DNA from 2 places in the Haloactinospora alba genome. Region 1 is predicted to be linked to the other one. Evidence: riboswitches for the same ligand, from Rfam matches in the RefSeq annotation. Region 1 holds a riboswitch; the other holds the start of a gene.
What was found. A riboswitch is a leader RNA that binds a small molecule or an ion and turns the genes downstream of it on or off. The one in region 1 is predicted to bind cobalamin.
Positions count from the first base shown of each region.

Region 1 (5,593 bases):
AATTATTCTGGAATTCGCTTCACCGGGACCGCAAGGTGCGGATCCCCTGATCCTTTTCCATCTGGCTTCGCGTTCGTGGAGGACGAGAACGGCACACATGGTCTGCCCTGCGTGTAGCGGACAGCAGTGCATTTTGCGCAGGATCTGCCACTTCTTCAGCTCAGCGCTGGCGCGCTCTACCGGTACTGCGCCAGCGGGTGTGCTCGGAGTTGATCTGCTTCCTCCGCTCGGGCTTGTTCTGTCCCTTGGAAGGGGTGAGGATCCCATGGCCAGCGCCGAGATCCCCTCTGTCGGCGAGGACGACCAACCCGTCGTCCGCGAGCCGGCGCAATACCCCGCACAGATGGGCTGCGCGTACATCGTGCACCGATCCGAGCAAGCCCCCGAGGCTCACAGCGGTGTGCCGTCCGAGGCAATTACCACCTGCACGTTCATCCCGTGTTTCTTGTGCTTGCCCGAGTAGAAGGGCCGATCAGCGGCTACCCGGTCGATCGGGATCAGTGTTCCGTCGGGGGTTCCCCCTGGAGTGTGGACACCAGGTGTCCACACTCCAGGGGGAACCCCAGCATCTTCAAGTGGTTGCGGGCTGTGCGAGTGGGGTGGAACCCCGTGGCCTCCAACAGGGTGCCGACGTGGTGCATCGGCCGACGAATCGAAGTAAACCGCTCCCCGTCGAACAGGGTCTCGCCCCCGCCGTGGTCGAGGCCGAGCATCAACCGCATGGTGGTGGAGTTCCCCGAGCCCGTTGGGACCGAGGAAGCCGGTGATCATCCCTGGCCGGACCTCGAAGGACAGATCGTCCACTGCGACCGTCTTCGTATATCTCTTATGCAGGCCTTTCGTCGAGATCACGGTGTTCCAATCGGGAGGGTCGGACGGGTGGGTGAAGGTGTTCGTCGTCATGTTTCCGGCTCCGCCCGGTGCGCTCGTGACCGGCAGCAACAACCTAGGAGCCGCGCTGGGGAGCAGGCACCCCGTGCGCGCGCCAGCGCGGGATTGGTGCAGGCATCACCGCCGACCGGGGGCTGTCCGGCTCGCATCGGTAGGTGGGCTTCAGCGGCATGATGAAAAGCGCTGCCACGTGCGTTGCGGCAGCGCGAGGTACATGTGGATCGCCTTCACCCCATGCGATCCCCACCGATGCCGGAGCCGCGGCGACGGGCCGGCTCCGGCGACGCCGTCCCGGTACCGCGCCGTCGCCAGAGGTCGTACCAGCCTTACCCCGAACCGGCATGCTTGCCCGGATCGTCGGCCGACAACCCGCCGCCCAATATCCGGGCATGCCCCCCGGGACCGTGCCGAGTCGGGGCCTCCATCCTCTACTCGCTGTCCACCTTCCGTTTGGCCTCGATCGGCGTGCCCCTGATCATCCCCGTCCTGGAACTCGGCGTGGCCACGTTGGTCATCGGAATCGGACTGCCGATCCTGGGCTCGCCCCGCGGATCGCACGCGGATTCGCCCAGGAGACCACCGCGGCGATCAGCGCCAGCAGCAGCACCGCGACGGTGGTGACCCAGCGGGAGGCGACCTCATCGGTCACTCCCATCGCTGGCCCTAGCAGTGTCGGGCTTGGCCTCACCCCCCGGTTTTCCCTGCACAGGCCCGGAGGGCAGATCGATGGTCGGTCCTTCGATGACCGGGGGCGGGGGTCGTATTGTGTGAAGTTGGCTCCACAAACGAATTAGCAGGTCATGCGATCCCTGACGGCCGTCCGGGTCCACGCCCGGGCGGCCCTCGTGTGTCTCGTGCACATTTGGTGCGCGTCGCTCGTGCTGCCCGTTCCGGTGTCGGGTTTCCTGTTGGCCCGTTCGGGACGCTCGGGACCGTCAGAACGCCACGGCAGGTAGCGCTGGGTCACCTCCCCACCACCGGGCCGTACCGACACGGGACGGTACTGGCGCGTGCCCTAGGTTGGGAAACGCCAACCAGGGCTGTGGAGTGTGGGGAGGTGCCGTGACCTCTGGGGAGACACGACGGCGGTACTCGCGCGTGGAGCTGGTAGAGCGGGCGCGGGCGCTGGCCCGGGACGGTGGCCGGCGGTTGCTGGGGATCGCGGGCGCACCCGGAGCAGGGAAGGGAACCCTGGCAGAACAGGTGTGCGCGGAGCTGTCCGGGGCGGCGGCGCTGGTGCCCATGGACGGTTTCCACCTGGCCGAGACCGAGCTTGCCCGCCTCGGCCTCCGGGACCGCAAGGGTGCGCCGGAGACCTTCGACGCCGCGGGATACGCGGCACTGTTGCGGCGGTTGCGCGACCGGGGGCCCGACACGGTGTACGCGCCGGAGTTCCACCGCGAGGTCGAGGAGTCCTACGCGGGCGCCATTCCGGTCGGCCCGGAGGTGCCGCTGGTGGTCACCGAGGGCAACTACCTCCTGTTGGACACCGGGCCGTGGGCCGAGGTCCGGAGCCTTCTCGACGAGGTGTGGTTCCTGGCTCCCGGTGAGGAGGAACGCAGGTCCCGACTGGTGGCGCGGCACGTGCGGCACGGTAAGGAACCGCGCGAGGCGCGGGAGTGGGTGGCGCGCAGCGACGAACCCAACGCCGAGGTGGTCGCGCGAACCCGGCACCGTGCGGACCTCGTCGTCACCGGCGACCCGGAGTGAACGGGTGGTGCAGTGCCTGCGGCGGAGGGGAACCCTGCCCCGTAACGGATGGAGCACCCGGGTTGATACGCTCCCTCCCGGTCGGCCGTCCCCGGTGGGGCACAGGGAATCCGGTGTGAGTCCGGAACTGGCGCGCAGCGGTGAGGATGACGGTCGGGGCCGGACGCCACTGGGCCACACGGATCCGGGAAGGCGCCCCGACCGGGAGATTCCGAGTCCGAAAACCTGCCGACCACTGGCCCGCGTCAGCGGCACGGGTCAGTGCCATGTACACGGGTCCCGCGCACGGACCCCATGTGAGAAGGGTTTTCGGTGTATCCGAACGTTCTCCGGCCCACGTACCCGTCCATCCGGTCCGCCACGGCGGTGTTCGCCGCTGTCACGGTGCTTGGCGCCTGCGGGACCCCGTCCGAGGAACGGGACACCTCGGCGGGGGCCGTCATCGACAACTGCGGCCACGAGGTGGAGGAGGGTCTCGCTCCCGAACGCGCGGTCTCGTTGAACCAGGGGACCACCGAGATCATGCTGTCGTTGGGGTTGGCCGACCGCATGGTGGGGACCGCGACGTGGACCGATCCGGTCATGGAGGGGCTCGAGGAGGAGGAAGAGCGCGTTCCCCGTCTGGCCGAGAACGCTCCCTCGTTCGAGCGGGTCCTCGAGGAGGAACCCGACTTCGTCGCGGCGTCGTTCGAATCCACTCTCGGTACGGGTGGTGTCGCCGAACGCGACGACTTCGAGGACCTCGGCGTGCCCACCTACGTCTCCCCGTCCGACTGCGTCAAGGACAACAGCGGCTCCGGGGACGGCGTCCGTGAAGAGCCGCTGGGAATGGGCGACATATACGGGGAGGTTCGGGAGCTGGCGCGGGTGTTCGGTGTCGAGGACCGGGGCGAGGAGCTCGTCACGGACCTGAAGGAACGCGTCGGTGAGGCGAGCCGGGATGTCGACGCTTCCGGAACGACGGTCATGTACTGGTTCGCCAACTCCGAAACGCCCTACATGGGCGGTTGTTGTGGTGCCCCTGGCATCATCACCGAGACGGTCGGCGCCGAGAACGTCCTCGACGCTACGACCAAGGAGTGGCCGCAGGTCAACTGGGAGAGCGTGGCCGATCACGATCCGGACGTACTGGTCATCGGGGATCTGACCCGGGAGAGCCAGAGCGCGGAGAGTGCCGAGGAGAAGATCTCCTTCCTTGAGGACAACCCGGTCACACAGCACATGCGTGCGGTCGAGGAGGAGCGCTACGTCGTGGTCAGCGGGGCCGCGATGAACCCCTCGATCCGCACGGTCGAGGGCATCGAGCAGGTGGCGGCGGCCCTCACCGACGACGCACCGGGGGAGTGACCGATGCCGGGAACCGTGCGTGTCCGGCACCGGCTCGGCACCACGGCCGTCACCGTTTCCGGTGTAGCGCTGATCGCGCTCTCGATCGCGGTGACGATCACCATCGGGCCGGCGGGGATATCCGTGTCCGAGGTCGCGTCGGTGATCGTGGCGCGGCTGGGCGGCTCCGAGTCGGGCATGTCGGTGATCCGCGAGGGAATCGTGTGGGACCTGAGGCTGCCGCGCACCCTGTTGGCCGCGCTCTGCGGCGCCGGGCTCGGGATGTGTGGTGCGGTGATGCAGTCCCTGCTGCGCAACCCTCTCGCTGACCCGTTCGTGCTCGGTGTGTCCTCCGGGGCCTCCACGGGTGCGGTCCTGGTGGTGATCGTCGGGGTCGGCGGCACCCTGTCGTTGTCCGTGGGAGCCTTCGCGGGAGCGTGCCTGGCGTTCGCGTTGGTGATGCTGCTGAGCAAGGTCTCCGGTGGCACGACCGCTAAGGTCATCCTGTCCGGGGTGGCCGTGATGCAGCTCTTCTCCTCCCTGACGTCGTTCATCGTCTTCTCCTCCGGGACCGCCGAGGAGACGCGTGGTGTGCTGTTCTGGCTGCTCGGCTCCCTGAGCGGGGCCTCCTGGCTCGACGTGGCGGTGTGCGCGGGCGCGCTGACGGTCGCGTACCTCGTGTTCGCCGCTCGCGCCACCGCACTGGACGCGTTCGCCTTCGGTGACGACGCCGCCGCCTCTCTGGGGGTGTTTGTGGCCCGCGCACGAACCCTCCTGCTGGTCGCCGCGGCGCTGCTGACCGCGGTGCTGGTGAGCGCGTGCGGCGCGATCGGGTTCGTCGGGCTCGTACTGCCCCACGCCGCACGGGCCCTGGTCGGTCCGGGGCACCGGTTCCTGCTGCCGACGACGGCGTTGGCAGGGGCCGTGTTCATGATGTGGGTGGACACTGTGGCGCGCGCCCTGTTCGAGCCGCAGGAACTGCCGGTCGGTGTGATGACCTCGCTGATCGGTGTTCCGGTGTTCGTGTTGATCCTGCACCGTGCCCGCAGACCGTGGTAACCGCGCTTTCGGAGGGTGTGCTGTGAGCTTGTGCGCCCAGGACGTGTCCTGGACCGCCGGGGGGAGGCTGATCGTCGACGGGGTGAGCCTGACCGCCGGCAGCGGGGCGACCGTGGGGTTGTTGGGCCCCAACGGGTCGGGGAAATCGTCGCTGTTGAGGTTGCTTTCGGGAGTGCGCGACACCAGCTCGGGAGCGGTGAGTCTGGACGGCACACCGATCACGGAACTGGGAAGGCGGGAGATGGCCCGCCGGGTGGCTGTGGTGGAGCAGCACTCCTCGACAGAAGTCGACCTGACGGTCTCCGACGTGGTGAGGTTGGGCCGGATTCCGCACCGGCGCGGTTGGGCGGGACCCACGGCCTCCGACGAGGAGGTGGTGCGCGGCGCCCTGCACCGCGTGGGCCTGGACCACAGGGCCGAACAGTCCTGGCAGACCCTCTCCGGCGGGGAACGTCAGCGTGTCCAGATCGCTCGGGCGCTCGCCCAGGAACCGCGGGAGCTGCTTCTGGACGAACCCACCAACCATCTGGACATCCGCAACCAGCTGGACCTGCTGGAGCTCGTCGTGCGCCTCCCGGTCACCACCGTGATGGCCCTCCACGACCTC
Region 1 is NZ_VFQC01000002.1:389,252-394,844, forward strand. It holds gene FHX37_RS23750 (hypothetical protein) at 161-367, opposite strand; gene FHX37_RS23920 (transposase family protein) at 391-549, opposite strand; gene FHX37_RS19400 (hypothetical protein) at 498-722, opposite strand; gene FHX37_RS23020 (hypothetical protein) at 1,403-1,546, opposite strand; gene FHX37_RS19405 (nucleoside/nucleotide kinase family protein) at 1,954-2,601, shown strand; cobalamin riboswitch at 2,667-2,848, shown strand; gene FHX37_RS19410 (ABC transporter substrate-binding protein) at 2,914-3,948, shown strand; gene FHX37_RS19415 (FecCD family ABC transporter permease) at 3,952-4,986, shown strand; gene FHX37_RS19420 (ABC transporter ATP-binding protein) at 5,009-5,593, shown strand, end outside.

Region 2 (5,593 bases), on a different contig from region 1:
TCCAGGATGTCGGGCACCGCGTCGATCGTGGTCCCGTGGATGTCGTGCATGAGCACGATCGAACCGGGCTTCGCGTTCTTCAGCGCCTCTTTGCGGACCTTCCCGGCATTGCGGTTCTTCCAGTCGTTGGTGTCGACACTCCAGATGATCTCTGCGAGTCCCTCGCTACGGGACACCTGCGCTACCTTGTCGTTGGTGGCGCCGTAGGGCGGTCGCATGAGGTCCAGGGTGTAGCCGGTCTCACGGCGTACCAGGGCGTTGACGGTGGTGAGTTCCTCGCGGACCTCGGACTTGTCCAGCGTGGTGAGGTCGGAGTGGGTCACCGTGTGGTTGGCGAGTTCGTGGCCTTCCGCGTATTCGCGCCGCACGGTCTCCGGATGCTCGCGTGCCGGCTGGCCCGTGAGGAAGAACGTGGCCTTCGCGTTGTACTCGGCGAGCGCGTCGAGCAGCTCCGGGGTTCGCGCGCCGGGGCCGTCGTCGAACGTCAGTGCTATGCACTTCGCGGCGGCGGAGGAACAGTCGACGGAGTCGTCGCGTTCGGGAAGCCTTCCGGGGACACTCCCGTCGGCGGTGTCGTCCTTGGGAGGAGTGGCGGAGTCCTCGACGGCGGAACCGGGGCTGGGGTTCGTGGCCGCGGACTGTGCGCGTTCCCCGAGGTCCGATAGCAGGGAGGTGACGTCCTCCTTGGGGATGGTCGCGTTCACACGCCCCGCACCGGCTGGTGCGATCTGCCCCTGGTCGAACTCCACGACAAGGTCACCGTCCGGGTTGAACCCCATCGAGTCGTAGAGGTGCAGGATGGGGTGGAGCGTGGAGGCGTCGACTTGTTCCTCGTTCAGGGAGTCCTTCACGAGACTGTCGAGCTCGGCGAGGTCCTCCTGGTTCCCCACGAGCTCGGTGGAGTAGGCGGTGTGCCCGCTCGTGGCGTCGTACCAGTAGGTGGTGTAGCTGGTGCGCTCCCCGTCGGAATCCTTCTCCTCCTGCACGAGCCGGACCGCGACGACGTCCTCGGTCGCGACGCTGATGTCCCAGTCGATGGTGAGACTCTCGGCGTCGGCGGAGGCCGAGGTGAAATCGGAGACTTTCTGGCTTGTGGCGTCGTCGAGGCGTTGGGTCAACGGGTCGGCGTTGGGGATCTCCGGGTAGGAAACGTCGATCTGCGGGCCCTCATCCGAGGTCTCCTCCCGTTCGTCCAGGCCGGTTACCTCCGACGGGTCCACGCTCGTGAGCTGGTCGGGTTCCCCATTGGGTTTCTCCGGTTCCTCGCCGGGGCCGCTCGTCCCCCTGTCGTCCGGCGAGCACGAACCGATACTCAGGAGAAGGAGGACACTGGCGGCTGCTGCGGTGTACTTCAGGGACGACGACACGGGCCTTGTGAAACGCCGCGGCGTGACGAGGCCGCGAAGCGACGCGCGGAGATCGGCGAACTCGTTTCTCACGGGCAGACGTCTTTCACATCGATGGAGCGGCCATGTCCGGTGTGCAACCCCTCGCACCCTGGGCCGGGTCCAGTGGGGCAGCCAGAGCTCATAACGGCTTCCCAGACGAGCCTAAAACGTCGAAACGCGGAGGGGAGAACGCGACCCGTAATACCACGGGCAACATTCGTTCTCGAATGCGCAAAATCCTGCAGGAGGGCGCACTGTCCCGCGGGGAGGCGCTGCCCGGGAACTCCGCACCGCCAGCGGGTCGGGTGGGACACCTCTCCCCCCGGGGAGGGCGGGGCCGCCGCGCCCGAATCCTCCGGTGTGGTCTATAGTGGCGAACGCGGTTGGTACACACGCGGCTACGCCCGCGCGTGTCGTAAGAGGGAACCCGGTGGGAGTCCGGGACTGCCCCGCAGCGGTGAACGGGAACGAACGTCACCACAAGCACTGGACACAGTGTGTCTGGGAAGCGGTGACCAGTAGGAGGGTGCGGCAGAAGCGCCGCGCGACGCCCGTGAGTCCGAATACCTGCCACCGCCCGTGGGCGCTCCCGCGCCCGCGGTGGTCCACGTCCCGAGGGAGGACGGCGGGCTCAGGCGGCGTGTTCGCCGTGTGTTCCTCGCTGGTTCTCCCCGAGTTCGTGGGCCCTGAGGCTGTTTTCGACGAGGGAGAGAAGAAGCCATGGAACGTGACGATACGCGCCGCGGTGGTGATACACGATGACGACCACTGTGCACGGATACCCCAGAATCGGGCCGAACCGCGAACTCAAGCGGGCCAGTGAGTCCTACTGGGCCGGAGAGATACCTGCGGCGGAGCTCGACACGGTCGCTTCCAACCTACGACGTGGTGTCTGGGAGACCCTCCGTGACGCTGGTGTGCGCGAGATCCCGTCGAACACGTTCTCCTACTACGACCACGTTCTCGACACCGCCCTGCTCTTCGGGTTGGTCCCCGAGCGCTTCGCCACGGTGGCCGACGGCGCCGACGGGCTCGACGCCGAGCTGCGGCGGTACTTCACCATGGCCAGGGGAGCGGAGGACGTTGCGCCCCTGGAGATGACGAAGTGGTTCGACACCAACTACCACTACCTGGTCCCGGAGCTCTCTCCGCGGACACGGCCGCGCCTGGACAGCACCAAACCGATGGCGGAGTACACCCAGGCGCGGGAACTGGGTATCGAGACCCGGCCCGTCGTACTCGGTCCGCTCACGCTATTGCTGTTGGCGAAACCGGCATCGGAGGCTCCCGAGGGGTGGCGTCCCGTCCAGCTCTTGGCGGACCTGCTTCCCTGCTACGCCGAACTGTTCCGCCAACTGGCCGCCTCGGGGGTGCAACAGGTCCAGCTCGACGAGCCGATACTCGCCACTGACGAGGGACAGGCGGAGCTGGCCGCGTTGGAACGTGCCTACACCGAACTCGGTGAGGTGACCGAACGGCCGGAGATCCTCGTATCCACCTATTTCGGATCGATCGGCCCGGACGCGTTGCGGATCCTCAAGCACAGCCGTGTGGAACGTATCGGTCTGGACCTGGTCACCGCGCCGGAGGGGGTCGACGACCTCGCCCAAGTGTCCGGGATCGGAGACAAGACCCTGGTTGCCGGCGTGGTCGACGGCCGCAACGTGTGGCGCACCGACATCGCCCGGACGATGTCCACGCTGGGCTCCCTCCTGGGGCTTGTCGGCGACGTCACCGTGAGCACCTCCTGCTCCCTGCTGCACGTACCCATCGACGTGGACGCCGAGACGGGGCTGCCCGCGGAGCTGCGGGAGCGACTGGCGTTCGCACGGCAGAAGCTCGACGAGGTGGTTCTGCTCGGCCGGGCACTGTCGGCGGGTGACGAGGAGATCGCAGCAGAGCTGGAACGCGCGCGTGCCGTCACCGACGCGGGGACACCGTCCTCGTTCACCAACCGGCACGTGCGGGAACGGTTGGAGGCGCTGGGCGAGACCGCCACGCGCGGCGGCCAGCGCCGGCGGGAGGAGAACACCACGTCCCCACTCCCGCCGCTGCCAACTACGACGATCGGTTCCTTCCCCCAGACCACGGACGTGCGCAAGGCACGCGCGGACTACCGTGCCGGGCGCATCGACCAGAGCGAGTACGAGCTACGGATGCGCTCCGAGATCGACCGCGTCATCGCCCTACAGGAGGACATCGGGCTTGACGTCCTGGTGCACGGCGAACCCGAGCGCAACGACATGGTGCAGTACTTCGCCGAGCGTATGGACGGGTTCGTCACCACGCAGCACGGCTGGGTGCAGTCCTACGGCTCGCGGTGCGTCCGGCCACCGATCCTCTACGGGGACGTTTCCCGTAGCGGCCCCATGACCGTGGACTGGATCACCTACGCACAGTCGCGTACCCGCAAACCGGTCAAGGGGATGCTCACCGGCCCGGTGACGATGCTCGCGTGGTCCTTCGTCCGGGACGACCAGCCGCTGGGTGAAACCGCGCGCCAGGTGGCGTTGGCCCTGCGGGACGAGGTCTCTGACCTGGAACAGGCCGGAATCCGGCACGTCCAGGTGGACGAGGCCGCCCTGCGCGAGCTCCTGCCGTTGCGTGCCGAGTTCCGCGACGCCTACCTCGACTGGGCGGTGGGAGCGTTCCGGCTGGCGACGTCAGGGGCGGCGGCCAGTACCTGGATTCACACGCACATGTGCTACTCGGAGTTCGGCAAGATCGTCGGGGCGATCGAGGAGCTCGACGCCGACGTCACCAGTGTCGAGGCCGCCCGTTCCCACATGGAACTGGTGGAGGACATCGCCGCCGCGGGCTACGGTCGCGGAATCGGGCCGGGCGTCTATGACATCCACTCGCCGCGGGCTCCCGGCGTGGAGGAGATCGAGACAGCGCTACGCAGCGCGCTGCGAGCGGTTCCACCGGAACGGCTGTGGGCCAATCCCGACTGCGGACTGAAGACCCGGGACTACCCCGAGATCGAACCCGCACTGCGCAACATGGTGGAAGCCGTGCGGCGGGTCCGTGACGGGCTGGGAAGCTAAGTAACGGGGCGGGACGGTCTCCGTCCCGCCCCACCCGCAGCGGCTGTGTCCGTGGGGCCGGTCCGCAACCGCGTCCGCCCTGGGTCCCACGGACCCGGGTCTGCGCCCTCCCGGGCGCAGACCCGGGCGGAGAGGGCGTTGGCGCGGTCCAGGCACGTGGCGAGGGCCGTCTCCCCGAGCCCTCGCAGCACGGACCGGTTCTCCCCCCCCCCGAGCGCGCCGAACCGGTCCAGGGTCTCCAGAAGTCCAGCGGAGAAGGAATCCCCGGCCCCTACGCATCGACGCGCGCGGGCGGGGGCGGGTCACGACACCGTCAACGGTGTGCCACCGCCCCGCAGCGCGACCGCTTCCTCCCGCCCCCGGATGAGGAACACCAGGTACGGGCCGAGTCCGGCCCACCGGCGAGCGCTCTCGAGAACGGGTCGACCGGGATAGAGCCACCGCAGGTCACCGGCGCTGACCTTGATCAGGCCGACGAGGGCGAGCTGCCGTTCGACCCGGGCCACCTCACGTTCCCGCCCGCCAGCGAGCGAGGGACGGATGTTGGGGTCGGTGCCGACGGGGGCCTCACCGCGTCGTCCGGCCAGCCATTCCTCCAGTACTTCCGCTCCTGGGGAGAGCGCCGTTGCCAAGGAACCGGCGTGCAGTGCGGAGACGTCCGGGGACAGCGGGGCGGGAAGCTCGTCGGCGTCCCACTGCCAGTCCGCTGTTCCCCGAGCACGGAAGGTACGCTCCGCTCGACCGTCCCCGTCCAGCTCTGTGATGGCCAGTACTGGGCTGCGGCGCCGCGACCAGGTCGCGGTCGTCAACACCGCGTGCGGCCGGATAGGCGTGCAGCGACCAGCCGAACCGGTCGTTGCTGAGGCGCGCCAACAGCGGTACCGGGACGCCGCAACGGGCCAGAGCGACCGAAACGTTGGCCGGAGCCCCGTCGGGGCCCCACCGGTACGTTCCGTTCCTGGCGCTGACCAGGCCGACCAGCGCCTCGCCGACAACGGTCAGCACGCACCGCGCCCCCGTTTCCGCACTGGTGCCGGGTCAGCCCCCGAGGTGGGAGAGGGCCTCCTTGCCAGTGTCGTCCATGATGCCTTTGACGTCGGAGAACTCCAGCGGTGCCGGGGCGTCCTCGCCCGCTTCGAGAGGGGGCATGACGTCGTA
Region 2 is NZ_VFQC01000001.1:1,195,802-1,201,394, forward strand. It holds gene FHX37_RS05480 (polysaccharide deacetylase family protein) at 1-1,367, opposite strand, end outside; cobalamin riboswitch at 1,755-1,977, shown strand; gene metE (5-methyltetrahydropteroyltriglutamate--homocysteine S-methyltransferase) at 2,147-4,435, shown strand; gene FHX37_RS23155 (carbohydrate kinase family protein) at 4,738-5,244, opposite strand; gene FHX37_RS05495 (hypothetical protein) at 5,474-5,593, opposite strand, start outside.
Region 2: linked by a shared signal. The riboswitch ahead of metE (5-methyltetrahydropteroyltriglutamate--homocysteine S-methyltransferase) and the one ahead of FHX37_RS19410 (ABC transporter substrate-binding protein) in region 1 are both predicted to bind cobalamin.